Regions from separate parts of the Micromonospora sp. NPDC049529 genome, predicted to be linked through region 4. Evidence: predicted binding sites of a transcription regulator. Region 4 holds the regulator's gene; each other region holds the start of a gene.

Evidence for each region. Region 4 encodes HrcA, which represses chaperone genes, less so after heat shock. Its sites were predicted from a motif close to GGTTNGCACNCTCNNNNNGAGNGTGCNAACC; they were not measured.
Region 1: a site for HrcA is predicted at 4,295-4,325, ahead of groES (co-chaperone GroES). Genes of this name have one in related genera too.
Region 2: a site for HrcA is predicted at 4,763-4,793, ahead of ACZ6QQ_RS36410 (FmdB family zinc ribbon protein). Genes of this name have one in related genera too.
Region 3: a site for HrcA is predicted at 5,277-5,307, ahead of groL (chaperonin GroEL). Genes of this name have one in related genera too.

Annotation. Positions count from the first base shown of each region.
Region 1 is NZ_JBVJHT010000017.1:1,812-10,139, forward strand. It holds gene ACZ6QQ_RS26980 (ATP-binding cassette domain-containing protein) at 1-634, opposite strand, end outside; gene ACZ6QQ_RS26985 (sugar ABC transporter substrate-binding protein) at 816-1,913, opposite strand; gene ybaK (Cys-tRNA(Pro) deacylase) at 2,365-2,844, opposite strand; gene ACZ6QQ_RS26995 (THUMP-like domain-containing protein) at 2,855-4,105, opposite strand; gene groES (co-chaperone GroES) at 4,458-4,772, shown strand; gene groL (chaperonin GroEL) at 4,854-6,488, shown strand; gene ACZ6QQ_RS27010 (molybdopterin-dependent oxidoreductase) at 6,666-8,267, shown strand; gene ACZ6QQ_RS27015 (WhiB family transcriptional regulator) at 8,282-8,328, opposite strand, start outside.
Region 2 is NZ_JBVJHT010000037.1:866-9,193, reverse strand. It holds gene ACZ6QQ_RS36440 (ATP-binding cassette domain-containing protein) at 1-359, opposite strand, end outside; gene ACZ6QQ_RS36435 (VOC family protein) at 710-1,120, opposite strand; gene ACZ6QQ_RS36430 (helix-turn-helix transcriptional regulator) at 1,131-1,574, opposite strand; gene ACZ6QQ_RS36425 (LysR family transcriptional regulator) at 1,633-2,526, opposite strand; gene ACZ6QQ_RS36420 (oxidoreductase) at 2,633-3,598, shown strand; gene ACZ6QQ_RS36415 (flagellar biosynthesis protein FlgA) at 3,582-4,166, opposite strand; gene ACZ6QQ_RS36410 (FmdB family zinc ribbon protein) at 4,322-4,738, opposite strand; gene ACZ6QQ_RS36405 (5-formyltetrahydrofolate cyclo-ligase) at 4,858-5,547, opposite strand; gene ACZ6QQ_RS36400 (GGDEF domain-containing protein) at 5,632-7,827, shown strand; gene ACZ6QQ_RS36395 (UTP--glucose-1-phosphate uridylyltransferase) at 7,837-8,328, shown strand, end outside.
Region 3 is NZ_JBVJHT010000014.1:57,266-65,593, forward strand. It holds gene thrC (threonine synthase) at 1-344, shown strand, start outside; gene ACZ6QQ_RS24435 (GNAT family N-acetyltransferase) at 666-1,706, shown strand; gene paaN (phenylacetic acid degradation protein PaaN) at 1,775-3,448, shown strand; gene ACZ6QQ_RS24445 (GNAT family N-acetyltransferase) at 3,564-4,034, opposite strand; gene ACZ6QQ_RS24450 (cold-shock protein) at 4,539-4,742, shown strand; gene groL (chaperonin GroEL) at 5,554-7,176, shown strand; gene ACZ6QQ_RS24460 (hypothetical protein) at 7,233-7,481, opposite strand; gene ACZ6QQ_RS24465 (GNAT family N-acetyltransferase) at 7,614-8,328, opposite strand, start outside.
Region 4 is NZ_JBVJHT010000030.1:24,222-30,929, forward strand. It holds gene ACZ6QQ_RS34560 (beta-glucosidase) at 36-2,471, shown strand; gene ACZ6QQ_RS34565 (16S rRNA (uracil(1498)-N(3))-methyltransferase) at 2,480-3,214, opposite strand; gene dnaJ (molecular chaperone DnaJ) at 3,499-4,632, opposite strand; gene hrcA (heat-inducible transcriptional repressor HrcA) at 4,732-5,754, opposite strand; gene ACZ6QQ_RS34580 (DUF4870 domain-containing protein) at 6,029-6,708, shown strand, end outside.

The sequences.
Region 1 (8,328 bases), on a different contig from region 4:
CCGACACGGCGAAGACGTCGTTCATGTTGTGCGAGATGAGGACGACCGAGAGGCCGTTGTCGGCCAGCCGGCGGACCAGTTCCAGCACCTGGGCGGTCTGCGCGACGCCGAGCGCGGCGGTCGGCTCGTCGAGGATGACCAGCTTGCTGTTCCAGAGCACGGCCTTGGCGATCGCGACCGTCTGCCGCTGCCCGCCGGAGAGGCTGGCGACGAGCTGACGCAGCGACTTGACCGTACGGACGGAGAGGCCGGCGAGGGTTTCGGCGGCCATCCGCTCCATCGTGACCTCGTCCAGGACCAGCCCGCTGGTCTTCTCCCGGCCGAGGAACATGTTCTGCACGATGTCGAGGTTGTCGCAGAGGGCGAGGTCCTGGTAGACGACCTCGATGCCGAGCGCGGCGGCGTCGCGCGGGTTGTTCACGGTCACCGGCTTGCCATCGAAGATGAACTCGCCACCGTCGATGGGGTAGATGCCGCTGATGCACTTGACCAGCGTCGATTTGCCGGCGCCGTTGTCGCCGACGAGCGCGGTCACCTCGCCCGGGTAGGCGGCGAAGGCGACGTCGCGCAGGACCTGTACGGGACCGAAGTTCTTGTCGATCCCGCGCAGCTCCAGCAAGGGTGTCGCGGACACGGTGGGTCTCCTTTACACGGGTGTCCGATCGCGGGGGGTGTTCCGGTCGCGGGGTGTCCGTTCGCGGGGCTCCGGTCGCGAAGGTCCGAACAGGCATCCGGTCGGGTCAACCCGGTGTGCCCGTCCGCCGACCTACGGTCGACGGACGGGCACGGTGACTCCGAACGGGGTCAGAGCAGGGTCAGCTGATGCCGGCAGCGGCGCAGGCCGCGGCGTACGCCGGGGTGCACAGCTCTTCCTTGGTCACGAAGCCGTCGTCGACGACGTCCTTGACGTTGGTCTTGTCGATCGCCTTCGGGGTGAGCAGGACCGACGGGACCTCGCGCCCGCCCTCCGGGTCCTTGACCGTCTGGCCGACGTCCTTCTTCTCGCCCTTGGCCAGGGCGATGGCCAGCTCGGCACCCGCCTGGGCCTCCTGCTTGATCGCCTTGTAGACGGTCATGCACTGGTCACCGGCGAGGATGTTCTGCAGGCCCTGGACGGTCGCGTCCTGGCCGGTCACCGGGACCTTGCCGTTGAGGCTGTTCTTCTTCAGCACGGAGATGACCGCGTTGCCGAGGCCGTCGTTCGCGGCCAGCACGCCGTCGATCTTGCCGCCCTGCGAGGTCAGGTTCTGCTCGAAGATGGTGCCCGCCTGGGCGTTGTCCCAACCCGGAACGGAGGTGTCGGGGCCCTTGACGTACTCCTTGGAGTCGTACTTGGGCTGGAGCACCGAGTCGTAGCCGTTCTTGAACAGGGTGGCGTTGTTGTCGGTCGGCGAGCCGTTCAGCTCGGCCACGACCGGGTTCTTGACGCCCTTCTCGGTCAGGCACTTGACCAGGCCCTCGCCCTGGAGCTTGCCAACCGCGACGTTGTCGAAGCTGACGTAGTACTGGGCCGAGCCGCCGAGGGTGAGGCGGTCGTAGTCGATGGTGGCGACGCCCTGGGACTTCGCCTTGTCGAGCACGGCCTTACCGGTGCCGGAGTCCAGGTTCACGATCATCAGGGCGGTCGCGCCACCGGTGATCATCTGGTCGGCGATGGTCTGGAACTGCGACTTGTCACCCTGGGCGTTCTGGATGACGTACTCGACGCCCGCGGTCTTGAAGGCCTCTTCGAGGTACTTCCGGTCCGCGGTCTCCCAGCGGTCGGAAGAGGCGCTGTCCGGCAGGATCACGCCGATCTTCGGGGTCTTGGCGCCGCTGCCACCGGCGGCGTCGTCGGAGTTGTCGCCGCAGGCCGTCAGGGCACCGGTGGCCAGCAGGCCCACGGCGGCGAGGGTGAGGATCCCTTTGCGCATTGCTCGGGTCCTTTCGAGGGGGTGGGGTTCGGTCCGCTGAGTCGTTGCGTGGGGCGGCCTGGTCGGTGCGGTAGCCGCCACTGCAGGGGTGGTCAGAGTGGGCCGTACTTACTTTTGTTGTGTCCGGCAACGTATTGCGCTCACGGGGTGGGACACAAGAGTGCCGAGGCCACGAGTTTTGTTGCCTGCGATAACAATTCAGCAACGCGGGTGACACCCGCCCGTCATCGGGCCGGGCAGGCTGGGCGGATCATGCCCATTTGCCGCCTGGTTCAACCCTCGCCGAGCCAAATGACCGAACCGTCGCCCCGACGGGCGCTCTGTCGGCTCACGCCGCCCGCCCGAGTGCCATCAATTCTGTGTGGGAAAAAGCACAGAGCGCAACGACGGTGATCGGCCGACCGGGCGGCGGCGAGCGGTCGCGATTGGTCGACAGTGGGCGGTTCGCCGCTCAGCCGGTGGCGATCTCCGCGGTGACCGCGCTGGTCAGCCGGATCAGGTCGGCCGGTGCGAGCTGGAGTTGGAGGCCCCGCCGGCCGGCGGAGACGTACACAGTAGAGAAACTCTCCGCTGAAGAATCAACTACGGTGGGTAACCGTTTTCGTTGGCCGAGCGGGCTGATCCCGCCCCGGACGTACCCGGTGGTCCGCTCGGCCACGACCCGATCGGCCAACGCCGCCCGTTTGCCGCCCACCGCCGCCGCCAACGCCTTCAGGTCCAGCTCACCGGTGACCGGCACGACCGCCACCGTCAACACCCCGTCGACCTCGGTGACCAGCGACTTGAACACCCGCGCCGGATCCACCCCGAGGGCGGCGGCCACCTCGGCGCCGTACCGGGGCGAGTCCGCCGGCACGTCGTACGGGTGGGTGGTGTGCGCGACCTTCTGCCTCACCAGCAGCGCCGTTGCCGGGGTCCCCTGACCTGCCACGGCCGGGACCCTACCGGGTCGGGGTCACCGGCCGGCAGACCAGCACCGTGGGAGCGCCGGCCACCCGGGTCAGCACCAGACTCGCCGGCTCGTCACCGGCAAGCCGCAGGTCGCGCCGGAACCGCTCCGGCTCCACCGCCGAACCCCGCTTCAGGATCTCCACCCGGCCGACCCGACGCTCGCGCAGCAGGCCGCGCAGCCGCTTCAGCGAGAACGGCAGCACGTCGGTGACCTCCAGACAGCGGGCGAACGGGGTCGGCGCCGCCGTGTCCGCGTACACGTAGGCGATGTCCGGGTCGGCCAGCGTGCCGGCCACCCCGGCGGCGAACTCGGCGACCAGGTGGGCCCGGACCACCGCGCCGTCCGGGTCGTAGACGTAGCGCCGGACCGGGCCGACCGGCGCCTGCACGGCACCGGTCCCGGTGAGCTGGGCCACGGCGACCCCGGCGGTGTCCGTACCGCCGGCCGGCTGGACCGGGATCGGGCCCGCGCCCTCCCGCGCGGTCCGCAGCACGGTGGCGCGGCGGGCCGACCCGGCGAACGGGCCGCACCAGAGGGTGGCCTCGACCAGCTCCCGGTCGACGCTGACCCACTCCGCCTCCGCACCGGGCGGGATCAGCGCGTGGTCCAGGCCGGGCGCGACCTTCACCACCGTGTACGGCACCCGCCGGGCCAGACCGAGCACGAAGTCCCACGGCGGGGAGTAGGCGGCCGGGTCGAAGATCCGCCGGCCGCCGGTCGCCCGCCGGGCCGGATCGCAGAAGACCGCGTCCAGGCCGGTCGGATCGAATCCGGTCGCGTCGGCGCACTCGACGGTGAAGCGGGCGGCCAGCCCGGTGGCCTGCGCGTTCGCGGCGGCCAGCGCGGCGGTGGTCGGATCCGCCTCCACCCCGTACACCCGGATGCCGGCACGGGCGGCGGCGAGCGCGTCCGCGCCGAGGCCGCAACCGAGGTCGGCCAGGGTGCGCACCCCGGCGTCGTGCAACCGGCGGGCCCGCCGGTCGGCCACCACCGACCTGGTGGCCTGCTCCAGCCCGGACCGGGTGAAGAACATCCCGGCGGCGGCTGGGCCGAACTTGCCGACCGCGCGGCGGCGCAGCTCGGCCTGGGTGAGTGCGGCGGCGGCGAGCGGCCCCGGTAGGCCCGCCGAGCGCAGCGCGGTGGCCGCGGCCAGCGAGTCGCCGCCGGCCACCTCGGCCGCCGCGGCGAGCGCGGTCACCCCGGAGGGAGTACGCAACGCGGCGAGCTGGTCGAGATCCATCGAGACATTGTGAGGCAGCACACCCCTGATCCGGGGCTGTACGCGTCGATCGCTGGTGGGGTGGGCGAGGCGCCGGTGAGAGCGCGGCGCGGCCGGTCCGCCGGTGGCCTGGTAAGGGGTTTCACCGAACACGTCGGCCGACATGTTGGCACTCTCCTTGACGGAGTGCTAGCCACCGGCATAACCTGCCGTTAGCACTCTCAGTCCGAGGGTGCCAGCTTCCGGGCTCCGGTCCGGTGGCTGAAACGCCAGGCGGACCGGCACCCGCGACGACGGACCCGCCCGGTGGCATGTGGCAGATTGACGCTGGCCGGCTCGCTGGTCAGCACAGAAACCAGTACCCCAGGAGGGTATGCCCGTGACTACCGCGACCAAGGTTGCGATCAAGCCGCTCGAGGACCGGATCCTGGTCCAGGCGAATGAGGCTGAGACGACCACGGCGTCGGGCATCGTGATCCCCGACACCGCCAAGGAAAAGCCGCAGGAGGGCACCGTCCTCTCTGTCGGCCCGGGCCGCATCGACGACAAGGGCAACCGGATCCCGGTTGACGTCAAGGTCGGCGACACGGTCCTCTACTCGAAGTACGGCGGCACCGAGGTTAAGTACGCCGGCGAGGAGTACCTCGTACTCTCCGCCCGCGACGTCCTCGCGGTCATCGAGAAGTAGTGATCTGACCGATCAGTGATCACTGCCCCGGACCGGCATGCCGGGCCGGGGCAGTGCTGTGTGAAGGGACCCGAGTAAAACATGGCGAAGATTCTGAGCTTCTCGGATGACGCCCGGCACCTGCTGGAGCACGGTGTCAACACGCTCGCCGACACGGTCAAGGTCACCCTCGGCCCGCGCGGGCGCAACGTCGTCCTGGACAAGAAGTTCGGTGCACCGACGATCACCAACGATGGCGTGACCATCGCCAAGGAGATCGAGCTCACCAACCCCTACGAGAACCTCGGCGCGCAGCTGGTCAAGGAGGTGGCGACCAAGACCAACGACGTCGCCGGCGACGGGACCACCACCGCGACCGTGCTGGCCCAGGCGCTGGTCCGCGAGGGCCTGCGCAACGTGACCGCCGGGGCGAACCCGACCGGTCTCAAGCGGGGCATCGACGCGGCCGCCACCAAGGTGTCCGAGGCGCTGCTCGCCAAGGCCGTCGAGGTCGGCAGCCGGGAGTCGGTCGCGCACGTGGCGACCATCTCCGCGCAGGACGCGACCATCGGCGACCTGATCGCCGAGGCGATGGAGCGGGTCGGCCGCGACGGTGTCATCACCGTCGAGGAAGGCTCCACCCTCGCCACCGAGCTTGAGGTCACCGAGGGCCTCCAGTTCGACAAGGGCTTCATCTCGCCCAACTTCGTCACCGACGCCGAGTCGCAGGAAGCGGTCCTCGACGACCCGTACATCCTGATCACGACTCAGAAGATCTCGGCGATCGAAGAGCTGCTGCCGCTGCTGGAGAAGGTTCTCCAGACCAGCAAGCCGCTGCTGATCGTGGCCGAGGACGTCGAGGGCCAGGCCCTGTCCACGCTCGTGGTCAACTCGATCCGCAAGACCGTCAAGGTCTGCGCGGTCAAGGCCCCCGGCTTCGGCGACCGCCGCAAGGCGCTGTTGCAGGACATGGCGGTCATCACCGGCGCCGAGCTGGTCGCGCCCGAGCTGGGCTACAAGCTCGACGCGGTCGGCCTGGAGGTGCTCGGCAGCGCCCGTCGGGTCGTGGTCGACAAGGACAACACCACGGTGATCGACGGCAAGGGCCGCGACACCGAGGTGGCCGACCGGGTCTCCCAGATCCGCAAGGAGATCGAGGCCTCGGACTCCGAGTGGGACCGGGAGAAGCTGGCCGAGCGGCTGGCGAAGCTCTCCGGTGGCATCGCGGTGATCAAGGCCGGCGCGGCGACCGAGGTCGAGATGAAGGAGCGCAAGCACCGCATCGAAGACGCGATCGCCGCCACCAAGGCCGCCGTCGAGGAGGGCACCGTCCCGGGTGGCGGCGCCGCCCTGGTGCAGATCGCCTCGGTGCTCGACGACGACCTGGGCTTCACCGGTGACGAGAAGGTCGGTGTCTCGATCGTCCGCAAGGCGCTGGTCGAGCCGCTGCGCTGGATCGCCCAGAACGCCGGTCACGACGGCTACGTCGTCGTGCAGAAGGTCGCCGCCAGCGACTGGGGCTTCGGCCTCAACGCCGCCACCGACGAGTACGTCGACCTGGCCAAGGCCGGCATCGTCGACCCGGTGAAGGTGACCCGCAACGCGGTCATCAACGCCGCGTCGATCGCCGGTCTGCTGCTCACCACGGAGAGCCTGATCGTGGAAAAGCCGGCCAAGTCGGAAGCCCCCGCCGGCGGGGGCCACGGCCACGGCCACCAGCACGGACCGGGCTTCTGATCCACCGGTGACACCGCACCAACCGTAATACCGCACCACCTGCGATAACCGTCGAACCAGGGTAGATCCGCGTCAATGGCGTACCAAGCGCCGAACCGCGCGAATCTACCCTGGTTTGCGTCCGCCGGGAGGCACGCGTCACTACCGGTCGGACCCGTGATCGTCAACACTGGCCGAGTGAGCACGCAACGCAGGTACGGCGCACTCGCCGGGATCGCCGCCGCCACGGTCGCGATCGGCTCGGCCGAACTGGTGGCCGTACTGACCGGGGCCCGGTCCGCTCCGCTGGTCGCCGTCGGTGGGGTGGTGGTCGACCTCGTACCGGAACCGTTGAAGCAGTTCGCGATCGACGTGTTCGGCATACACGACAAGACCGCCCTGCTGATCGGCACCGGTGTGCTGCTGGCCGGCTTCGCCGCACTGATCGGCATCGGCTCGCTGCGCACCCCGGTCCTCGGGTACGCCGGCATCGCCGGGTTCGGCCTCGTCGGCGCGGTCGCGGCCCTGACCCGACCCGGTGCCGGCGCCGCCGCCGTGCTGCCCTCACTGGTCGGCGCCGCCCTGGCCGCCGGAGTGCTGCGCCGACTGCGCGCCGTCCTGGTCCCCGCCCCGTGGCCGGACGCACCCCTGATCACCCCGCCCACGGGCAGCCGCGAAACGATCGCCCCGGCGACCGGCAGCCGCGAGACGGTCGAGGAGGAACACGACGCGGTGCAGGGGAGGCGGCGGTTCCTGACCGCGGCCGCGGTCACCGTCGGCGCCGCCGCCGTGAGCGGCTTCGGCGGGCGCTGGATCGCCACCCGACGCGGGGTCTCCGACGCCCGCGCGGCGCTGACCCTGCCCGCCCCGGCCAGCCCGGCACCACCGATCCCGGCCGGTGCCGACCTGTCACTGCCGCAACTCGCCCCGTACACGACACCGAACTCGCGGTTCTACCGGATCGACACCGCACTGGTCGTGCCGCAGGTCGACCCGGACAACTGGCAACTGCGCATCCACGGCCGGGTCCGCAACCCGATCACCCTCAACTACGCCGACCTGCTGGCCCGGCCGCTGATCGAGCGGGACATCACCCTCGCCTGCGTCTCCAACGAGGTCGGTGGGGACCTGATCGGCAACGCGCGCTGGCTCGGCGTACCGCTGAAGGAACTGCTCGACCAGGCCGGGCCGCTCGACGACGCCGACCAGGTGGTGGGCCGGTCCGCCGACGGCTGGACCTGCGGCACCCCGACCGCGCTGCTGCGCGACGGCCGCGACGCCATGCTGGCGATCGGAATGAACGGCGAACCGCTCCCGATCCAGCACGGCTTCCCGGTCCGGGTCGTCGTGCCCGGCCTGTACGGCTACGTCTCGGCCTGCAAGTGGGTGGTGGAACTGGAACTGACCCGGTTCTCCGACTTCGACGCCTACTGGGTGCCGCGCGGCTGGTCACCGGAGGGGCCGATCAAGACCCAGTCCCGGATCGACACGCCCCGGCCACGCAACCGGCTCACCCCCGGCCCGGTCACCATCGCCGGGGTGGCCTGGGCGCAGCACCGGGGAATCGAAAAGGTCGAGGTGCAGGTCGACGACGGCCCGTGGGAGCCGGCCACCCTGGCCCCGTCCGCCTCCGTCGACACCTGGGTCCAGTGGTCCCGGCAGTGGCAGGCGACCGCCGGTGACCACACCCTGCGGGTACGGGCCACCGACGCCACCGGCGCCACCCAGACCGGCGAACCACGACCGGTGGCACCCGACGGCGCCACCGGTTGGCACAGCGTGCAGGTGACGGTGAACTGAGCCGGGCGGGCCGGTCAGCTCGCGGCGCGTTGCGCCGGGATCGTGCCGGACCCCGTCGAAT
Region 2 (8,328 bases), on a different contig from region 4:
GCGGTGCCGACGGTGGAGCGGGGATCGGCACCCATCCGCTGCTGGTCGACGATGATCGCGGTGGTCAGCCCTTCGAGTACGTCAACCTCGGGCCGACCCAACGTCGGCATGAAGCCCTGCACGAAGGCGCTGTACGTCTCGTTGATCATCCGCTGCGACTCCGCGGCGATCGTGCCGAACACCAACGAGCTCTTGCCCGAGCCGGAGACACCGGTGAACACCGTCAACCGGCGCTTCGGCAGCTCGACGTTGACGTCCTTGAGGTTGTTCTCGCGTGCGCCGTACACGCGGATCAGGTCGTGGTTGTCGGCGATGTGCGACGCAGCCGACTGCGCGTCCGTCCTCGTGGCCATGCTCATCGTGTCTCCATCTGTCACGCGGGCCCGCCTTCGCGGTTCTTCGGCAGCGTCGCCCGGCTCGATCCGACCAGCTTCGAGCGGTACGCCGGTTCCTCTCCGTCGGCGCGATCGCGGCAACGGTCGGCTGTTCACAGGGGTGGTGCGACCCCGTTCGCCCGGCCGAGGCGTCGAGAATACCCATCCTGGGGACCCCGGCCTCGCCTTCGATCATCGAACCGGCGCGGACGTGGTGCGAGGACGGTTGCCGGCGTGGTCGGCGCCGGTGGCCACCGGGCGGCTGCCACCGGCACCGGACGCGGGCTCCTCCACGCCGCCGTCCGTGCAGGTCACGGCCGTGATCGTCGGACGGCTCAGCGCAGTTGCTGGATCCGGAGCAGGTTGCCGGCAGGATCGCGGAAGGCGCAGTCGCGGACGCCGTACGGCTGCTCGGTCGGCTCCTGGACGACCTCGGCGCCGCCGGCCACCAGCTTCGCGAAGGTGCCGTCGAGATCGGAGGTGGCCAGGTTGGCGCCGAAGTAGCTGCCCTTGGCCATCAGTTCGAGGATGGTACGGCGCTCATCCTCGGTCAGGCCGGGGTTGGCGGTCGGTGGGTGCAGGACGATGGCCGTGTCCGGCTGGTCGGCGGGGCCGACGGTGATCCACCGCATCCCCTCGTACCCGACATCGTTGCGGATCTCGAAGCCGAGCGTGTCGCGGTAGAAGGTCAGCGAGGCGTCCGGGTCGGTGTGCGGCAGAAAGCTTGAGTGAATGGTGATGTTCATGCACGTCAGGCTAGGTCCGGCTCGGGGCCGGCGCTTCTCGATTCCTGATCGGTCTGGTCACCTGTTTCGTCACGCACGACGGCATCCCCGCCGTCGCCCGCGTCGCCCGCTGCCGGTAGGCGCTGGGTGGCACGCCGACCAGCTCGGTGAAGCGGGTGCTGAAGGTGCCCAGTGAGGCACAACCGACCGCGAAACAGACCTCGGTGACACTGAGGTCGCCCCGACGCAGCAGCGCCATCGCACGCTCGATCCGCCGCGTCATCAAGTAGCTGTACGGCGATTCGCCGTACGCGAGCCGGAACTGGCGGCTGAGGTGTCCGGCCGACATGTTCACCCCACGCGCCAGCGCCTCCACGTCCAGCGGCTGCGCGTACTCCCGGTCGATCCGGTCGCGGACACGGCGCAGCTGTGCGAGGTCGCGTAGGTGCTGCTCAGCGGCGGGTCGGCTGCTCACCCGACCGATCGTGCCACGTCGCGACGGGGATGACGACAGCGCCGTAGACCGGCCGGTGTCAGGCGGGTCCGGGGGAGGGCGCGGCCACGAGTTCGCGTACGACCTCGACGAATCCGCGTACCAGCGGTGTCTCGATCCGCCAGGCGAGCGCGATGCGGAGCGGGTCGACGTCGGTCAGCGGGATCCAGACGAGGTCCGGGCGGGCGTAGTAGCGGGACATGCTGGCCGGTGCGAAACAGATCGCCGAGCCCTCGGCGACCACTTCGAGCATCTCCTCGACGTTGTCGTTGACCGGGCCCCACCGTGGCGTCGAGCCGTCGGGTCGGGGGTTCACCGCCCACCAGTCCACCCACTCACGCGGCGCCCGCTCGGTCCACATCAACGGTTCGTCGTTGGTCTCCAGGATCGACACGCCGTCCCGGCCGGCGAGCGGATGGTTCCGGGCGACGGCGACCAGTCGGGCCTCGGTGTGCACCACCTCGACGTGCATTCCGGCCAGGTCGTTGGGGAGCCAGACGAAGGCGACGTCGACCCGGCCGTCGTGCAGGGCGGCCGCCTCCTCGCCCCAGTCGAAGCGTTTGGGCTCGACGGTCGCGTCCGGGTGGCGGCGGGCGAACTCGGCCCGGGACCGGGTGGTCAGCTCGCCCGCGCCGCTCGCCTCGAAACCCACCCGCAGGACGCCGGACTGGCCGCGCCGGTGCCGTTCGGCGGCGGCCGTCACCCGCGTCGCCTGCCGCAGGGTACGGCGGGCCTCGGCGAGCACGTCCCGACCGGCGGCGGTGGCGGTCACCCCGCCGGCGTGCCGGTCGAACAGGCGTACCCCGAGTTCGGTCTCCAGGTTCCGCAGCGCGTACGACAGAGCGGGTTGGCTGACGTAGAGCCGTTGGGCGGCCCGACCCAGGTTTCCGCTCTCGTCGATCGCCACGAGGTAGCGGAGCTGGCGCAGATCCATCCCGCCATCATAAAGCGGCCTTATCGAGCAAGTGATCTTCTGTCTTGGACCGACCCCGTCCAGGCAGGCAAAACTGGGCCCGTTCGCATCGTCGCTGGAGGCCCGGATGTCCATCGAACCCCCGTCCACCCGACCACCGACCGGCCGGGTCTGGTTGATCACCGGCACCGGTTCGGGGTTCGGCCGGTCGATCGCCGAGGCGGCACTGGCCGCGGGCGACACCGTCGTGGCGACCGCCCGTCGCCCGGAGACCCTGGCGGATCTCGTCGCGGCGTACCCGGACCGGGCCAGCGCGCTCGAACTGGACGTCACCGACCCGAACCGGATCGCCGCCGTCGTGGCCCAGGTCGTCCTCTGGCACGGCCGGATCGACGTACTGGTCAACAATGCTGGTCGGGCCCTGATCGGGGCGGTGGAGGAGACCACCGACCGGGAGTTGCGCGACCTGATGGACCTGCACTTCTTCGGCCCGGCCGCGCTCACCCGGGCGGTGCTGCCGCACATGCGCCGCCAGGGGTCGGGCAGCATCGTCCAGCTCAGCAGCATGGGCGGCCGGCTGTCGTTCGCCGGTGTCTCCGCCTACTCGGCGACCAAGTTCGCGCTGGAGGGGCTCTCCGAGGCGCTGGCCGCCGAGGTCGCGCCGTACGGGATCAAGGTGTTGATCGTCGAGCCCGGCGCCTTCCGGACCGGGCTCAACGGCCCCGCCTCCCTGCGCTCGGCCCCGATGGACGCCTACGCCGACACGGTGGGTGTGGTGGCGGCCAACCATCTCGCCGCCGACGGTCGGCAGGCCGGCGACCCGGCCAGGGCCGCGACGGCGATCCTCACCGCGCTCGCCGCCGAGCCGACCCCGCTGCGGCTGGTGCTCGGCAACGACGCGCTCGCCGCCGTCGGCGCCAGCCTCGACCGGGCTCGGGCCGAGTTCGACGCCTGGGAGTCGATCGGGCGCGACGTCGACTTCGACGTTCCGGAAACGACCCCGGAAGGTCCCGCCCCGCTCGGTGCGACGGTAGCTCCGGCTCCGGCGGGACATCGTCCCGCCCCGGTCGGTGTGGTCACTCCCGGACCATGATCGCGAACCGGGTCTCCTCGGGCAGGGCGATCGCGCGGTGCGCCTCGGCCGGCGGCAGGGCCAGGTAGAGGGCACCCGTTCCGTCCGCCGTGGAGTCGGCCGCGAGCACGTCCAGGACCATCGCGCGGGCGGCGACCAGGGCCGGTCCGGTCGGCCGGGCACCGGGGCCGGCGGCGAGCAGGTCCACCCGGGCCCCCGGCCGTACGACGGCGAGGGAGGCCGGCTCGGCCAGCCGGATCGGCACCCCGACCGTGCCCGCCGGCAACGGCAGCCGGGCGCCGGCCGGCAACGCGGAACCTGCCGCCGGTGGGAGAGCTGACGAAGCATCGGCCGCCGACGACGGGTTGCCGGGCAGGTCGGGTGAGCCGGCCGGAGGCGGCCCGTCCGGTCCGGCGGTTGCCCCGGGGCAGGGCGGTTGCGGCTCGCGGGCGTAGAGCGCCCCGGCGGCGAGGGCGAGCAGCAGGGCGGCCAGGGTCAGGCGGAGTGCGGTGCCGGGCCGGGGCAGGGTCGGCCAGCGGGACGGGGAGAGCGACGGGGGTCGCCGTACCGGCCGGGGGTGGGTCGCCATCAGTCTGCCTCCCGTTCGACCCGGTCGCCCCGGTGCGGGCGTACTCCGGTGGGCAGGAGGCTAGGCGTACGGAAACCGGGCGCGTGGGCGCCCGGTTCACCGCTGTGGACAACTCGGCAGGTTGTGGAAAACCCCGGTACGGGGGTGTGGATCTGCTATGCGGCGCTGCCGGACGAGGAGCCGCCGCCGGAGCTGCTCGTGCCCGCCGTCGACTTCGACGCGCCGGTCGACCCGCCGCCGCCCGACCCGTTACCGGAGCCGTTGCTCGACCCGCCGTTGCCGGACGAGGTGGACCCGGACGAGCCCGAACCGGACCCGGTCGAGGAGTCCGACTTGGTCGAGGACTCCGACTTGGCCGGGGTCGAGCTGCCACCGGCGACGGTGTCCGACCCGCTGGCACGGGAGTCGGTGCGGTAGAAGCCCGAGCCCTTGAAGACGATGCCGACCGAGTTGAACACCTTGCGCAGCCGCCCCTCGCAGGCCGGGCACTCGGTCAGCGGCGCGTCGGTGAACGACTGCACCGCCTCAAGCTGGTGGCCGCACGCGGTGCAGGCGTACTGGTACGTGGGCACGGTCTCCTCCGGATCTTGCTTTTCGTTTGGCACTCGTCGTATCCGAGTGCCAATGGTGCGTCATCGGACCCATTTTCGTCCACCTGGAGTGTCCGGCGTGACGCCGGCACCGGAACCCCTCAGCCGGGAGGGATCGGGCGGAACCCGTCGGACGGAGTGATCACGGCGTGGACCGGTCGGTCGTGCGGCTGCGCCGGCACCCGGTCGACCAGTTCGCCGTCGTGCAACAGGGCGACGGTCAACGCGCCCGGCGCGACCCGTGCCAGCGCCCGGTCGTACGAACCGCCGCCCCGGCCGAGCCGGATACCGCGTAGATCCACTGCCAGCGCGGGCACGATCACCAGCGTCGCGGTGCCGACCGCACCGGTACCGAGCCGCTCGCCGGACGGCTCGCGCAGCCCCCGCCCGGCGGCCACCAGCGCCCCGCCGTCCGGCCCCGGGCCCGGGTAGCGGGCCCAGTCCAGGTCCAGATCGGCCCGAAGCACCGGCAGCAGCAGCTCACCACGCTCATCACGGGCGCCGTGACCGAGCGTGCCGAGTTCGAGCGCGGCGAGCAGGTGGTCGGGCAGGTCCGGGCCGCCGGGTTCGGAGCCGACCGGCACGTACGCGGTGATCCGGCGCGGTGCGGTGCGGCGTACCAGGTCGGTCAGCGCGGCCCGGAGCAACCCGGCGGCGGCGGCCCGGTCCGGGGCCGGCAGCGCCCGGCGGCGGGCGAGCAGGACGGCCCGGAGGGCGACCTTCTCCCCGTGTACCTCCCGCTCCCCGTGCGCCTCGTCGGTCACTTCAGCTCCATCCGGAAAATCCGGCACGTAACACTCCTGCGGTAACTCCAGTTGCCTATGTCGGGCTGTCCAGCATCCCAGCAAGGAACGCGGAACTTCCCGGGGGAAAAAGTGACGCTGCGTGGACGGCTGACGACCGCCTTCCTCGCCGTCGTACTCGGCCCGGTCCTGCTCGGCGCGTTCTTCGCCGGTCGGACCGTCGCCGTGGTCAACGACCACCGGTCCCGGGAGCGGCTCGACCTCGCCGCCACCACCGTACGTACCTCGGTCAGTGCCCTCTGCCAGCAGCTCTACGCGGCGGCCGACGCCGTCGCGGTGGCCGGCGAGCCGTCCCTGCGGGCCGACGCCGCCCGGCAGGTGATCGCCCGGGGCCTCGCCGTCGCGGTCATGGTCACCGACCCGGTCGGCGGCACCACCCTGCTCACCCCGGCCGCGCCGGCCCCGCCGTGGGCGGACTGCGCCGGCGGCTACCCGGCCAGCGCCCCGATCCAGGCCCTGGCGGTACGGGTGGAACTGCGCGACCCCGCCGGCGGTGCGATCGGCACGGTCTGGGCGGCCCAACGCCTCGATCCCGGATTCGTCGCCCGGCTCGCGGCGGCCACCGGCACCGCCGTCACCCTCTGCCGGGGCGAGCCGGCGCCCGGCACCGCCATGCAGAGCACCGAGCACAGCGGAAGCCGGGACGCGGTGCTGGTCGCCGCGCGTCGGCTGGCCGGGGACGCGGTCGGCGAGACCGACACCGGCCGGTACGTCCGGCGGGTCGGCCCCTCACCCGGGCAGCCCCTGCCGCTGGTGCTCTCCGTACCACCGAACCCGCCGCAGGCGATCTACGCCATCCTCGCCGGGGCGGTGCTGCTCGCCGGGCTGCTGGCCGTACTGGCGGCCTGGCGGCTGGCGCGCTCGACCACCCGCCCGCTGACCGAGCTGGCATTCGCCGTCGACCGGGTCGCCGACGGGGACCTGACGGCCAGGGTGCCGGTGAACCGGCCGGACGAGATCGGGCGGCTGGCCCGGACGTTCAACCGGATGACCCGGGAGACCCAGTCCTACGTACACGCCCTGACCACCAGCCGGGACCAGCTCCGGGGCCACCTCGCCCTGCTCGGCGACACCCTGGCCAGCACCCACGACCTGCACCGGATCCTCCAGGTCATCCTGCAGACCGCGCTGGTCGCCACCGGGGCCCGGGCCGGTCTGCTGCTCCTACTCGACCCGGACGACGGCACCCTGGTCGGCCAGTGCGCCGAAGGGCTCGACGGTGCACCGGCGGTGGATCCGGCAGCGGTCCGGGTGCGGCTCGGTGCCGGCGTACTCGGTCTGGTCGCCGCCACCGGGGAGCCGCTGCGCGGCCGGATCGACCGGGACGGGCCGCACCGGTCCGGGTACGAGCCGGACTGCCGGACGTACCTGGCGGTGCCTTTCGCCGCGCCCGGCTCGGCCGGCCCGCCGCCGCAGCACCCGGCCGACCCGCTCGTTCCGGCCCCGGCCGCCGCCACCCTCGGCGTACTGGTCCTCTACGACCGGCACGGCTCCGACGACTTCGACGACACCGACCTGGTCACCCTGCGCAGCTTCGCCTGCCACGCGGCGGTGGCGGTGGACAACGTACGGGTGCACGAGGAGGCGCAGCGGCTGTCGCTGACCGACCCGCTGACCGGGCTGTGGAACTACCGCTACCTGAAGGAGTCGGTGCGTCGGGAGGTCGAGCGGGCAAGCCGGTTCGGTCGCACGATCAGCCTGCTGGTGCTGGACCTGGACCGCTTCAAGGAGGTCAACGACACGTACGGGCACGCGGCCGGGGACGTGGTGCTGACCGAGTTCGCCCGCCGGATCCGGGGTGTGATCCGCGAGGTCGACCTCGCGTTCCGGCAGGGCGGCGAGGAGTTCGTCCTGCTGCTGCCGGAGACCGACGCGCGCGGTGCGGTGACCGTGGCCGAGCGGCTCGGCGCGGCGGTCCGGGACACGCCGATCGTGATCCCCCCGTCGCCGGGATCGGTGTCGGTGACGCCCCGCGCGCTCGTCCCGGTCACCGTATCCATCGGCATCGCCGTCTATCCGCAGCACGCCACCACGGCCGCCCGGCTGCTCGACGCGGCCGACGGCGCGTTGTACGCGGCGAAGGGGGGCGGGCGGGACACCCACCGGGTGGCGGCGGCCGGCGACGGCCCGGTGGTGCAGGAGATCCCCGTGCCGGCCGCGGCGGCGACGCCGGACGACGGGCTGCCCCGGGCCGGCGGGCACCCTGGTCCGGGCGGTGGCGGCGCGTCTTCCGGGCCGCACCCGCCGCGCCAGGGCCGTGGCCGATAGTCTCGCGGCATGTCGGAGCACTCAGCGTCCTCAGGAACGACCTCCAACGCGACCCCCGGACGGGCCGTCAAAGCGGTGATCCCCGCCGCCGGTCTCGCCACCCGGTTCCTGCCCGCCACGAAGGCGGTCCCCAAGGAACTGCTGCCGGTGGTCGACCGACCGGTGCTGCAGTACATCATCGAGGAGGCCGCCGCCGCCGGTATCCGCGATGTACTGCTGGTCACCGGCCGGGGCAAGACCTCCATGGTGGATCACTTCGACCGTTCGCCGTCACTGGAGGCGCACCTGGAGAAGAAGGGCGACCTGAAGCGGCTCGAAGCGGTACGCAAGCCCAGCCAGCTGGTCGAGATCTTCACCTCCCGGCAGCACGAGCCGCTCGGGCTCGGCCACGCGGTCGGCTGCGCCGAGTCGCACGTGGGCACCGAGGAGCCGTTCGCGGTGCTGCTCGGTGACGAGTTCGTGGACCTGGCCGAGCCGCTGCTGCCGGCCATGCTCGACCTC
Region 3 (8,328 bases), on a different contig from region 4:
CCAAGTCGCTCAACATCGGCGACCCGGCCGCCGGGGTGTACGCGTTGGAGGCGGTGCGGCGTACCGGCGGTTGGATGGAGTACGCCGACGACGACGAGATCCGCGACGCGATCCGGCTGCTGGCGCGTACGACCGGGGTGTTCGCCGAGACGGCGGGCGGGGTGACGGTGGCCTGCCTGCGCAAGCTGGTGGCGAGTGGACGGCTCGACCCGACGGCCGAGACCGTTGTCTACAACACCGGTGAGGGACTCAAGACGATCGACGCGGTGGCGTCGCTGGTGGGGCCGACGTACCGGGTCAAGCCGTCACTGAAGGCCGCCCGCGAGGCCGGGCTGCTGGGCTGATCCGGCTGGTCCGATCGGCCGGAGCGCCCCGCTGGTCGGTGCTCGCTGCGGCCGATCGGACCTGGACAACTAGGCCGATCGGTGGACGTGTCCGATGCGGTGGGTAACTGGTGATTTGCCACCCGTTAGCAAAATACCCCGCGCGGGGCTTGACGGCGCGAACCGGGCGACGCAAAATGCTCCGTGCGGGAGGGCGTATCGCCGTAGACTTTTGAAGCTCTTACGACCCAGCGCCGGAGGCGTTGTGCGATCGTCCTCCCGACCAACGACCCCCGGCTAATTCGCTCGCGCTCGTCGCGGCCGCCGGGCACCCTCGGGGACATGGACACCGCCGCCACCTCCGTAGGCCTCATCATCACCCCACTCGACGTCGCCGACGACCTCGCGGTCGAGCAGGCGTACGCGGTCCGGTCCGCGATCCTCGCCGCCGACCAGCCGGACTTCCCGCCGCTTTGTCGCCAGCGCTTCTACGGTCAGCTGCGCCATCCGATGCCCGGCGAGGAGACGAGGTTCGTCCTCGCCCACCTCGACGGCCGGGCGGTCGGATACCTGAGCATCGAGTTGCCCCAACTGGAGAACACCGAGAACGCGTCGGTGGACATCGAGGTGCTGCCGGACTACCGGCGCCAGGGCATCGGCCGGGCGCTGTACGCGTACGCCCTGCGCACCGTTCGGGAGCTCGGACGGAAGCGGATCAACGGGATGTCGCAGGGCCCGTTGCCCGGCGAGCCGACCCGGGTGGAGCCCGGTCGGGAGTTCGCCACCTCGTTCGGTGCGCGCAACGCTCTGGTTGACGTCCGCCGCCGGCTCGACCTGAGCACGCTGGACCAGGCGCGCCTCGACGAGTTGCTCGCCTCGGCGTGGAGCCGGGCCGACGGCTACTCGCTGGTGCGGTGGATCGGCTCGACGCCCGACGCGTACCTCGACGACATCGCCTATCTCGACGGCCGGCTGGTCCAGGACGCGCCCCTGGGCGACCTGGAGTGGGAGGCGGCGAAACCCGACCGGGAGCGGATCCGGGCGGTGGACGAGGCGCTGGTCGTACGCGGGCGGCGCTTGTACAGCAGCGTGCTGCGCCACGACGCGTCCGGCAGGGTCGTCGCCTGGACCATGATCGATGTCGGCGCGACGCCGGACTGGCACGCGTTCCAGCAGATCACGATCGTGGACCCGGAGCACCGGGGCCACCGGCTCGGCACCGTCGCCAAGATCGAGAACCTGCGGTACGTGATGTCCCACGAGCCCGCCCTGCGGATCATCGACACCTGGAACGCCGGCGTCAACGACTACATGATCTCCATCAACGAGGCGATGGGTTTCCGTCCCGTCGAGGTCTGGAACAACTGGCAGCTGACCCTCTGATCCGTACCGGCGGCAGACGCGGTGGGCAGGGGATGAGGGTGTCGCGCGGGCTGGGGCATGATGGCGGGATGACGGAGACCCCGCATCCCCTCTACGCCACGCACGCCGACACCCTCGCCCGGGCGCTGACCGCGATCAGCGAGCGCGGCTACTGGTCGGCCTACCCCGAGTCGCCCAGCCCCCGGGTGTACGGCGAGACCGCCGCCGCCGAGGGCGAGGCGGCCTTCCGCGCCTACCTGGACGGCGACTTCCCGCTCGACCAGCCCGGAACGCCGGGCCGGCTCGCCACCGAGGTCAGCCCGTTCGGGCTCGACCTGGGCGTGCGTTACCCGCAGGTCGACGTGGACGAGCTGATCGGCGCCGCCACCTCGGCCCTGCCGGCATGGCGGGACGCCGGGCCGCAGGCTCGGGCGGGTGTCTGCCTGGAGATCCTGGCCCGGCTGCACCGGCACATCTTCGAGCTGGCGAACGCCGTACACGCGACCAGTGGGCAGGCGTTCGTGATGGCGTTCCAGGCCGGCGGGGCGCACGCCCTGGACCGGGCGCTGGAGGCGATCGCGTACGCGTACGCGGAGATGACCCGGCATCCGGGCAGCGCCGAGTGGGAGAAGCCGGCCGGCAAGGGCGAGCCGCTGCGGATGGTCAAGACGTTCCACGTGGTGCCCCGGGGGGTGGCACTGGTGGTCGGCTGCAACACCTTCCCGACCTGGAACTCGTACCCCGGTCTGTTCGCCTCGCTGGTCACCGGCAACCCGGTGGTGGTCAAGCCGCATCCGGGCGCGGTGCTGCCGCTGGCGATCACCGTCCGGTACGCCCGCGAGGTGCTGGCGCAGGCGGGCTTCGACCCCAACCTGGTGCTGCTCGCCGCCGAGGAACCGGGCGAGAAGCTGGCGACCACGCTGGCGCTGCGCCCGGAGGTACGGATCATCGACTTCACCGGCTCGACCGAGTACGGCGACTGGCTGGAGAACAACGCCCGCCAGGCTGCGGTGTACACCGAGAAGGCCGGCGTCAACACCATCGTGGTCGACTCCACCGACGACTTCGCCGGCATGTGCCGCAACATCGGCTTCTCGCTGACCCTCTACAGCGGGCAGATGTGCACCACACCGCAGAACATCCTGATCCCGTCCGCGGGCATCGAGACCGACCAGGGCCACAAGAGCTTCGACGAGGTGACGGCCGGGATCGCCGGTGCGGTCGGCAAGCTCACCGGTGACCCGGCGCGGGCGGTGGAGTTCACCGGGGCGATCGTCAACGAGGGCGTGCTGGCCCGGCTGGACGAGGTCGCCGGGGTCGGCGAGGTCGTGCTGGCGTCGCGTACGGTCGAGCACCCGACGTACCCGCAGGCGGTGGTGCGTACGCCGACGATCGTCCGGCTCGGCGCGGACGCCGTGCGGACCTACGGCCGGGAGTGGTTCGGACCGATCTCGTTCGCGATCGCGACCGACTCCACCACGCACAGCCTGGAGATCCTGCGGGAGACCGTGGGGGCGCGGGGCGCGTTGACGGCGGCGGTCTACGCCAGCGACGAGAAGGTCCTCGACGCGGCCGAGTCGGCGGCGCTCGATGCCGGCGTGCACCTGTCCTGCAACCTCACCGGCGGAGTTTTCGTCAACCAGTCGGCGGCCTTCTCCGACTTCCACGCCAGCGGTGCCAATCCGGCGGCGAACGCGGCCCTGACCGACGGCGCGTACGTGGCCGGCCGGTTCCGGGTGGTCCAGTCCCGCCGGCACGTCTGAGTTTCCGGAGCTCCGAGCCCGTCGGCAGATCCGGATCTGCCGACGGGTCCGGGCCGGGTGACCGGCGACGGGGCTGCCTCCCCGCTCTCGTGTGGGGCGGGACACCGCCGTCGGTTCAGGCGCGGCGACGCATCTGCAACTCGGTCAGCGTCGGTATCCGTGGGTGCGGCAGCCGGACGCCGGTGTCCTCGAAACCGAGCCGCTGGTAGGCGCGGATCGCCCGGTCGTTGCCGACCACCACCTCCAGCATCAGCTCCGGGCGTCCGGCCGCCCGGGACCAGTCCGCCACCCCCTCGATCAGGTCGGCGAGCAGACCGCTGCCGCGTCGGGCCGGGGTGACGTAGACGGCGAAGATCACGGTGAGCCCCGGCTCGGCGGGGACCGCGTGCCCGCCCGCGTGGCCGAGGAAACGCCCGTCCGGGTACGCCGAGGGTGGTTCGGCGACGAAGGCCGCGATCTGGCCGCCGGTGGCGTTCTGGCGCATCCGGCTGGCGTACTCGGCGTGGGGTCGGGCGGCCGCCTCGGCGACGGTTTCCAGGAAGGCCAGGGGTGCGTCGGCGAGCATCTCCAGGCGCAGCGCCCGCATCCGTGCGGTGTCGGTGCTCCGGATCCGCCGGACCCGTGGCCGGTCGTCGGCGTCGCCGTCGCCGCGCCGGAGGCCGTCGGTACCGCCGGCCGGGGAGCCCGGGGCGGGTGTGCGGGCGGTGGCGGTCGCACCCGGCGGGGTGGCGGCGGTGGCGGCCGCCCGTGGTGCGGCGGTGGCCGGCAGGCTGGTCATGGGGCATGCCTACCCTCGACGGACCCGGCCGGCAACCGGATTGCGGATCACGGTTGCGTCGCGTTGCGCGAGATACATGATCAATTGTACGACGTAAAGACGTTCGACGATGCGGTTCAATCGTCACAGGTGGGGGTGCGCGTACCGGCTGCTGTCCCTTTTGGGGTAGTGCACCTCGGTCGGACCTCGTGTAGCGTGCGATTTCGGTTGCTGTATTCGTGGATCGATATGGTCCCGAGTCGGCGGCTCCGGTCGGCGTACGCCGGAGCCGGGGGTGTTTGACCCAGCACGATCGAAGTGAGGAAGTGCACCGTGGCACAGGGCACCGTCAAGTGGTTCAACAGTGAAAAGGGCTACGGCTTCATTGCGGTCGACGGCGGGCAGGACGTATTCGTCCATTTCTCCGCGATCGAGATGGACGGCTACAAGGCGCTCGACGACGGACAGCGGGTGGAGTTCGAAATCGCCCAGGGCCAGAAGGGGCCGCAGGCGGAGAAGGTGCGCCTCCTCGCCTGACCGGTTCGCCCGCGTCGTCCGACACCGGTCGGGAGTCCCGACCGAATGCTCGTGAAAATCACAGCCGGAATCGATAACGACAGGGCGCCGGTCTCCCCGTGGAGTACGGCGCCGCTGTCACACTTCCGCCCACCGGTGTTCCGCTGCCGTGTGCCCGTGGATCCGGGTGCCGGTCCGAGTGGGTGACTGCTGCTCTCCGGCTGGGTGCTCCGCCGTTGGCCCGCCGTGGCGGGAGACGGGCTCGTGTGGTGTCCGAGCCTGTCTCGACGATGGGGCAGTTCGTCACATTTGGGCGTCCCGTACGACTGTGCGGCTGGCTTCGCCCGATGTTCACCCGCGCGACGTTCACCCGTACGGGTGTGCCCGACGCCCCGTGCCGATGCCGGTGCCGTACGGATCACCGGGAGCGGTGATCCGGCTCCCGGCGGCGATGTCGCTGGTCGGCGGGGTGGCGGAACGCGCGGGAAGGTGTGTCCGGCCGGTTCGGCTCCGGCCCACTCGCTTGCACTCGACATGGGAGAGTGCTAAACAAGTGATTGGCACTCGCGCGGTGTGAGTGCCAGAGGTCGGGGCGGTTAGGGCCACGGTCGCGCACCGGTGACGGGGCGGGGCACATGGCCGGTCGTCGCGGGCTGTCCGACCCGACCGACGGACGTCACTGCCGCCTAGTGCGCGGGAGTCGGTCCGGTGCGTTCGCGCCGGACCAGACCGCGCGCCAGCGCAGTAGTGACGTCCGAAGGTGCGAAGTCAGGCGGCCGATCCGGGACCAACCGGCTCGGGTGGCCGTGAGTGTCCAGGAGGACAACGCCGTATGGCCAAGATCATCGCGTTCGACGAAGAGGCCCGCCGTGGCCTCGAGCGGGGCATGAACCAGCTCGCCGACGCCGTCAAGGTGACGCTCGGCCCGAAGGGCCGCAACGTCGTGCTCGAGAAGAAGTGGGGCGCCCCCACCATCACCAACGATGGTGTGAGCATCGCCAAGGAAATCGAGCTTGAGGACCCCTACGAGAAGATCGGCGCCGAGCTGGTCAAGGAGGTCGCCAAGAAGACCGACGACGTTGCCGGTGACGGCACGACGACGGCGACCGTCCTGGCCCAGGCGCTGGTCCGCGAGGGCCTGCGCAACGTCGCGGCCGGCGCGAACCCGATGGCCCTGAAGCGGGGCATCGAGGCTGCGGTGGCGGCGGTGGCGGAGGAGCTGGCCAAGCTCGCCAAGGACGTCGAGACCAAGGAGCAGATCGCCTCGACCGCGTCGATCTCCGCCGGTGACACCACCGTCGGTGAGATCATCGCCGAGGCGATGGACAAGGTCGGCAAGGAAGGCGTCATCACCGTCGAGGAGAGCAACACCTTCGGGCTCGATCTTGAGCTCACCGAGGGTATGCGCTTCGACAAGGGCTACATCTCGCCCTACTTCTGGACCGACCCGGAGCGGATGGAGGCCGTCCTCGACGACCCCTACATCCTGATCGTCAACAGCAAGATCGCTTCGGTGAAGGACCTGCTGCCGATCCTGGAGAAGGTCATGCAGTCGGGCAAGCCGCTGCTGATCATCTCCGAGGACGTCGAGGGCGAGGCCCTGGCCACCCTCATCGTCAACAAGGTTCGGGGCACCTTCAAGTCCGTCGCCGTCAAGGCTCCGGGCTTCGGTGACCGTCGCAAGGCCATGCTGACCGACATCGCCATCCTCGCGGGTGGCGCGGTCATCAGCGAGGAGCTGGGCCTCAAGCTCGACGGCATCGGCCTCGACATGCTGGGCCGCGCCCGCAAGGTCGTGGTGACCAAGGACGAGACCACGATCGTCGACGGTGCCGGTGACGCCGACCAGATCCAGGGTCGGGTCAACCAGATCCGCGCCGAGATCGAGAAGAGCGACTCGGACTACGACCGCGAGAAGCTGCAGGAGCGCCTGGCCAAGCTGGCCGGCGGTGTTGCGGTGATCAAGGTCGGCGCGGCCACCGAGGTCGAGCTCAAGGAGCGCAAGCACCGCATCGAGGACGCCGTTCGCAACGCGAAGGCGGCTGTCGAAGAGGGCATCGTTCCCGGTGGTGGCGTCGCGCTGGTGCAGGCCGGCAAGACCGCCTTCGACAAGCTGGACCTCTCGGGTGACGAGGCGACCGGTGCGACGATCGTCAAGATCGCGCTCGACGCCCCGCTGCGCCAGATCGCCGTCAACGCCGGCCTTGAGGGTGGCGTCGTGGTGGAGAAGGTTCGCAACCTGGAGGCCGGCCACGGCCTGAACGCCGCGAACGGTGAGTACGTCGACCTGCTCAAGGCCGGCATCATCGACCCGGCCAAGGTGACCCGTTCGGCGCTGCAGAACGCGGCCTCGATCGCGGCTCTGTTCCTGACCACCGAGGCAGTGGTGGCGGACAAGCCGGAGAAGAACCCGGCCCCGGCGGCTGCGCCGGGCGGCGGGGACATGGACTTCTGAGTCCAGTCACGTTGCATTGGTAAGGGGCGGGCCGCGTCAGCGGTCCGCCCCTTACGTCATGTCGGTAGTCGTCGTTGATTGCGTTGCTTGTCCGTACGGGAGAACGGCTTCCTGATCTGGATCGGCGCGTCGACCATCTCCAGCGGTTCCTCGGATGAGAGTTCGTCCAGCCGATCCATTTCCGCACGCTGGTCCGCGTCGCCGTAATCGAGGCGATGTACCGGCGTTTCGGCGGGAATCTCCGCAGCCATCCTGGCCCAGGCGGCCGCGGCGAGATCGTCAGTCGGTTCGTCGTCCTTCGCCATGACTTCCTCCTTGGCTCAAACGGTAGGAGCCGGGAAGGCGACGGTGCTGAGAAACGGCACTATAAACGGATATCTCCTATTCGCCCTTTTCGTGCACTGCGGTGGCAGGCGTCGGGGGATGCCGGGCGGCGGTCAGAGTTGCTTGCGGTAGAGGAAGAAGACCCGCTCGATCCGCGCACCCGAATTGCTGGCATAGAACGGCACCGGGCCCACCCAGCCGATCTCCGCCCGCAGGTGTCCCGCCGCCCGCTGGTCGGCCAGGCACCGCCGCAGCAGCACCCCGCCGATCCCGAGCCCCTGCGCGGCCGGCGCGGTGCCCATCGGACCGAACCAACTCGGCCGCGACGACCCGTACGCGGCGAAGCCGAGCACCTCGACCGTCGAGCCGTCCCCGGCGGCACCGGCGGCGTCCGGGGCGGGACCGTCGGCGGTGGAGGGGGCGACCCGGTCGCGTACGGCGATGTGGCAGCCGGCGCCCGTACGGCCGATCGAGTCGGCGACCTCACCGCCCCAGCCCACCCCGAACGTCTCCCGCGCGAACTCGACCAGCATCGCCGCGTCGTCCGGTTCGGCCCGGCGTACCGTGATGCCCTGTCCGGCCAGCCGCCGTTCGGCGTCCTCGGTGCCGCGCAGGGCCGGCGACCCGTCGTACGACAGGTCGGCCGTCATGTTCCAGGCGGTGTTCTCCTGCTCGTAGCCGAGCGCCATCGCGGCACAGACCGCCGGGGTGTAGCGCACGTCGATGCCGGGCCAGGCGTAGTGCGGCGGGTTGCCGGCCAGCAGCACCTCACTCGCGCCGAGCCCGGACAGGGCGCCCTCGATCCGGGCCAGCAGGGCCCGCCCGATC
Region 4 (6,708 bases):
GATCGAGCGGAATCGACCTTTCAGGGGGCGGCGCGATGACGGCAGCGGCGACAACCTCGGCGACCGAGGCGGCGATCGAGCGGGCGCTGACCGCGCTCGACCTGGAGGACAAGGTACGGCTCCTGTCCGGTCAGGACTGGTGGACCCTGCCCGCCCTACCGCAGATCGGGCTCCGCTCCCTGGTGATGTCCGACGGCCCGATCGGCGTACGCGGAATCGGCTGGACCCCCGACGACCCGTCGGTGGCACTGCCCAGCCCGACCGCGCTCGCCGCCACCTGGGATCCCGAACTGGCCAGGACCGCCGGCCGGCTGCTCGGCCAGGAGGCCCGGCGCAAGGGTGTGCACGTCCTGCTCGCCCCCACGGTCAACCTGCACCGCAGCCCGCTCGGCGGCCGCCACTTCGAGTGCTACTCCGAGGATCCGCTGCTCACCGGCGAGATCGGCGCCGGCTACGTGACCGGCGTACAGGACCAGGGCGTCGGCACCACGGTCAAGCACTTCGTCGCCAACGACTCCGAGACCGAACGGTTCACCGTCGACGTACGGGTCTCCGAGCGGGCTTTGCACGAGCTGTACCTGGCCCCGTTCGAGCGGATCGTGGCTGCCGGGGCGTGGGGCGTGATGGCCGCGTACAACGGGGTCAACGGCCACACCATGACCGAGCACGCCGAGCTGCAACACGGGTTACTGAAGGAGCGGTGGGGCTTCGACGGGTTCATCGTCTCCGACTGGACCGCCGCCCGGTCCGTGGTGGGCACCGCCAACGGCGGGCTCGACGTGGTGATGCCCGCCCACGGTGACCCGTGGGGAGCCGAACTGGTCGCCGCCGTACGCGCCGGCCGGGTCGCCGAGGACGTCGTGGACGACAAGGTACGGCGGGTTCTGCGCCTGGCCGCGCGGGTGGGCCTGCTGGACGGCGTACCCCCGGCGGTGGCACCGGACGACCGGCCGGCGCCGCTGCACGGCCCCGACGTGGCGCGGCACATCGCGACCCGCTCCTTCGTGCTGGCCCGAAACGAGGGCGACCTGCTGCCGCTGAAGTCGAGCACGCTGCGCCGGGTGGCGGTCTCCGGCGCGCTCGCCACCGACGCGAGGATCCTCGGCGGCGGCAGTGCCCAGGTCGTCCCGGAGCGGATCTTCTCCCCACTCGCCGGGCTCACCGCCGCCCTGCCCGACGCCGAGGTTACGTACGCGATCGGCGCCGACCCCCGGCCGAGGCTCGCCGCCGCCAGCGGCGAACAGTGGTCCCCGATCACCGCGACCCTGCGCAACGCCGACGGTGAAGCGCTCTACCGGGCCGATCTTCGCAGCGCCGTCGCCCGCTGGTTGGGTGCCCTGCCCGCCGGTGTCGACCCGGCCGACCTCGCGTCGGTGGAACTGTCCGCCCGCTGCACCCCGCGGACCAGCGGCGAACACCAGCTTTCCATCGACGGGTTCGGGCTGTTCAGGCTCACCGTCGCCGGCACCGAGATCTTCGACGGCCCGCTCTTCGACGAGGAGCAGGACCCGACGGAGACGTTCCTCGCCCCGGTCGAACGGCGCTTCGCGATCACGCTGCTCGAAGGTGAACCGGTCGAGGTGACCCTCACCCAGCAGATCGTCGAGGGCATGGCCGGCGCCGTGCACTTCAGCCTCGGCCACGCGGCACCGACCGCCTCCCCCGACGAGCTGATCGACGCGGCCGCCCGCGCCGCCGCCGAGGCGGACGTGGCCGTCGTCGTGGTCGGCACCACCGAACAGGTCGAATCCGAGGGCTTCGACCGGACCAGTCTCGCCCTGCCCGGCCGCCAGGACGAACTGGTCAGCCGGGTCGCGGCAGTCAACCCGCGTACGGTCGTCGTCGTCAACGCCGGCTCCCCGGTCCTGATGCCCTGGGCCGACAAAGTCGCGGCGATCCTGCTCACCTGGTTCCCCGGCCAGGAGGCCGGTGCCGCCCTCGCCGACGTACTGCTCGGCGCCGCCGAACCCGGCGGACGACTGCCCACCACCTGGCCCCGGCACGCACACGACGTACCGGTCCTCTCCACCACCCCGACCGACCGCACCCTTCGCTACGACGAGGGCGTCTTCATCGGCTACCGGGGCTGGCAGGCCGACCCCCTCTTCCCGTTCGGCCACGGACTCGGCTACACCACCTGGGCGTACGAGTCACTGGAGGTCGAATCCGCCGGTACGCCGACAGCGGTGGTGACGGTGCGCAACAGCGGGAGCCGTACCGGCCGGGAGGTGGTGCAGCTCTACGTCGGCCCGACCGAGCCGGACCCGGAGCGCCCCACCCGGCAACTCGCCGGCTTCGCCACGGTCACCGCCGCACCCGACGAGACGATCACCGTACGGGTCCCGCTCGCCGCCCGCTCCACCCAGATCTGGGCCGGCCAGTGGCGTACGGTCCCCGGCACCTACACCGTCGAGGTTGCCCGAGGCGTCGCCGACATCCGCCTGACCGCCACCCTCGAAGTCACCGCCTGACGACCGGTCTACCAGCGACCGAGCCTCGCCGAGAGCACGGCCAGCGCCGCCACCCCGGCGGTCGACGTACGCAGCACCGCCGGACCCAGTCGCACCGTCCGTGCACCGGCCGACTCGAAGGCTGCCACCTCGGCCGACGTGATGCCACCCTCCGGCCCCACCACCAGCACGATCTCCCCGCTCACCGGCAGCTCCACGGTGGAGAGCCCCACCGTCGCCTCCTCGTGCAGCACGAACGCCGCCGCCACCCCGGCGATCCGGTCCACCACCCGCCCGGTCGACTCGTCCGGCGCCCCGGCCACCACCGGCAACCACGAACGGCGGGACTGCTTGGCCGCCTCCCGCGCGGTCGCCACCCACTTCTCCCGCGCCCGACCGCCGCGCTCACCGCGCCACTGCACCACCGAACGCGACGCCGCCCAGGGCACGATCTCGTCCACCCCGACCTCGGTCATCGCCTGTACGGCCAACTCGCCCCGGTCCCCCTTGGCGATCCCCTGGACGACCACCAGGCGCGGGTCGGGCGCATCGTCGTACGCCAGGGAGCTCACCCGAAGGTCCAGCGTGCCCCGGCCGACGGCCGTCACCACCGCGCCGGCCGTGCCGCCCCGCCCGTCGGCGAGCAGCAACTCCTCCCCCACCCGCAACCGCTGCACCGTGGCGGCATGATGCCCCTCCGCCCCACCGAGCGTGAACACATCCCCCACAGGCAGGGCTTCAACCAGGAACAGCGGCACCGACACCCGCCCAGGCTAAACCCCACCCCACCCCACGACCCCGTCACCCCAGCAAGGCCCCTCATGTCGAGAAAGAGGGCCTATTCCCCAAGGAATAGCCCCTCTTTCTCGACAACTGCGCCCACTGCGCCGGCCCTGACCGCAACCAACGTCGCGAGTCGACCGAGCGCCGCCGCGGTGACTTCGTCCGAGGACGACGAGGCGAAGCCTTCGTCGCCCGCAGGACGAAGTCACCGCACTGGGCGGCGCGAAGCGGAGCGAGCCGCCCCGGCTCCGCCGGGGCCAAAAAACTAGTGCCCGTTGAAGGCGTCTCGCATGCGGGAGAAGAAGCCGCCCTGCTTGCTCAGCTCGGCGACCTCCTCGCCCCTGGTCTTGGCGAAGTCGCGGAGCATCCGCTCCTGGTCGGCGTCGAGCTTGGTCGGGGTACGGACGTCCAGGTGGACGAAGAGGTCACCCCGCCCTGTGCCGCGCAGGTGCGGTACGCCACGGGCGCGCAGCCGCAGGGTGCTGCCCGGTTGGGTGCCCGGCTTGACGTCGACGGGTTCGTCGCTGTCCAGCGTCTTGATGGTGAGGCGGGTGCCCAGCGCCGCGGCGGTCATCGGGACGGTGACCCGGCAGTGCAGGTCGTCGCCCTTGCGGGAGTAGACGTCGTGGGTGCGTTCGTGGATCTCGACGTAGAGGTCACCGGCGGTGCCGCCACCGGGGCCGACCTCGCCCTGCTGGGCGAGCCGGATCCGCATGCCGTCCTCGACCCCGGCCGGGATCTTGACGGTCAGCGACCGACGGGTACGGACCCGGCCGTCACCGGCGCAGGTCGGGCAGGGGTGCGGGATGACGGTGCCGTAGCCCTGGCAGACCGTGCACGGCCGGGACGAGACGACCTGGCCGAGGAAGGTCCGCTGGACCGACTGGACCTCGCCGCGCCCGCCGCACGCCTCACAGGTGGCGAGGTGGGTGCCGGCGGCGGTGCCCGCACCGGCGCAGGTGGTGCAGAGTACGGCGGTGTCGACGGTGATCGGCGCCTCGACGCCGAAGGCCGTCTCGTTGAGGTCGAGTTCGAGGCGCAGGATGGCGTCGGCACCCGGCCGGGTACGGGGCCGGGGGCCCCTGCTTCCGCCCGCGGCACCGAAGAAGGCGTCCATGATGTCCTGGAAGCCGACGAACGGGCCGGCTCCGCCGGGTCCGGCACCACCGCCGCCACCGCCGGGGGCCAGGGGGTCCCCGCCGAGGTCGACGATCTGCCGCTTCTGGTCGTCGGAGAGGACCTCGTAGGCGGCGTTGATGTCCTTGAACTTCTCGTGCGCCTCCGGGTCCGGATTGACGTCCGGATGGTACTGCCGCGCCAGTTTGCGGTAGGCGCGCTTGATCTCGTCGTCGGAGGCCTCCCGGCTGACGCCGAGAATCCCGTAGTAGTCCTTGGCCACTGTGTTCCGTGTCCCCATGTCAGTCGTGCCGTCCGCCGGTGTCGTCAGGTCAGCTTGTTGATCGGTTCCGCGCCGGTGCTGCCCGCTGCTCCGGCGCCATCAATTCTGTGCCAGTAGGTCGCCCACGTAACGGGCGACCGCGCGTACGGTCGCGATGGTGCCGGGGTAGTCCATCCGGGTCGGCCCGAGCACCCCGAGCCCGCCGAGGATGTTGCTGCCGGTGCCGTACCCGGTGCTCACCACCGAGGTGGCGCGCAGGTTGTCGATCTCATTTTCGTCGCCGATCCGGATTCGGAGCGTACTGGGTTCGACCTCGCCGAAGAGCTTGAGCAGGATGACCTCCTCCTCCAGCGCCTCCAGGATCGGGCGTAGCGAGCCCTGGAAGTCGAGCAGCCCGCCACGGGTCAGGTTGGCGGTGCCGGCCAGGGCGATCCGTTCCTCGCTGCGTTCGACGAGGGTTTCCAGCAGGACCGTCGCCAGGGTCGCCATCGCCGGGCGCAGGTCGGGTGCGACCTCGTCGACGAGTGCCTGGACCAGCGGCGGGGTGTCGGAGAGCCGGCTGCCGACGAGCTTTTCGTTGACCAGTCGGCGCAGGTCGGTCACGTCGTCGGCGAGCAGTGGTGCCGGCATCTCGACCAGGCGCTGTTCGACCCGGCCGGTGTCGGCGATCATGACGAACATGAGCCGGGTGGTGGAGATCGGTACGAGTTCCAGGTGGCGTACGGAGGAGCGGGCCAGGCTCGGGTACTGCACCACGGCGACCTGCCGGGTGAGCTGGGCGAGCAGGCGGACCGTCCGGTGCACCACGTCGTCGAGGTCGACGGCGCCGACCAGGAATCGTTCGATGGCCCGGCGTTCGGCCGGGGTGAGCGGCTTGACCCGGGAGAGACGGTCGACGAAGAGGCGGTAGCCCCGGTCGGTGGGCACCCGGCCGGCGCTGGTGTGCGGCTGCCGGATGTAGCCCTCTTCTTCGAGTACGGCCATGTCGTTGCGGACGGTGGCCGGTGACACGCCGAGTTGGTGCCGCTCGACCAGGGCTTTGCTGCCGACCGGCTCCTGGGTGGATACGTAGTCCTCCACGATCGCGCGCAGCACGTCGAGCTTGCGGTCGTCGAGACCCATCCTCACCTCCCTGCGACCGGGTCGGTGCGAGCACCCGGCTCACCAGTCTGGCACTCGGCCGTAACGAGTGCCAGTCTACGACGCGGTCCCACCTGGTTGCGATGATCAACCTCGCGCCCGACCGAAGATCTTGCCTGGCCGGTGGCGGAGATCATGGGCGATCCCGTGGACGGTAACCGACCCACTGTCGGCATAGCAGTTTCAGTCGGTAATTGTCCACCGACGTCACCGGTGGTAGCTGGCGTCTGTTGATCGATACCCCTACCGTGGCCCCATGACTGAACCACCCCGCCCTCCCGGAGAGGGCGGCCCCGGCGGTTATCCGCCGGAACCGCCGACGACTCCGTTCACGTCGCCGGGCTCGTACCCGAGTCCCGGTGAGGCGCCCCCGCCCGGTTACGGCCCGCCGCCGGCCGCGCCGCAGTACGGTTCGCCCCCGCCCGCCCCGCAGTACGGCGCACCGGGTACTCCCCCGCCGGGTGGCGGCTACCCGCCGGCCGGTGGTTACCCGCCACCGGGTGGCTATCCCCCGCCCGGTGGTTATCCCCCGCCCGGTGGCTACCCGCCCGCCGACGGCGGCTACCCGCCACCCGGTGGCGGCTACCCCGGCGGCCAGTACCCCCCGCCCGGTGGCTACCCCGGCGGCGGTGCGTACCAGCCGGGCGGCGGTTACCCGGGCGGCCCCGTCCCACAGGGCTACGCGAACAACGACGAGAAGACCTTCGCCCTGATCGCACACTTCGGTGGCGTCATCGTGGGCTTCATCGCCCCGTTGATCGCGCTGCTAGCGAAGGGGAACGAGTCGCCGACCGTACGCGCTCACGCGGTCGAGGCGCTGAACTTCCAGATCACCTGGGCGGTGGTCATGCTGTTCGCGGTCATCATCGGGTTCTGCACGCTCGGGATCCTGCCCTTCGTCACCTGGATCGTGGTGGCCGTCTTCTCGATCATCGG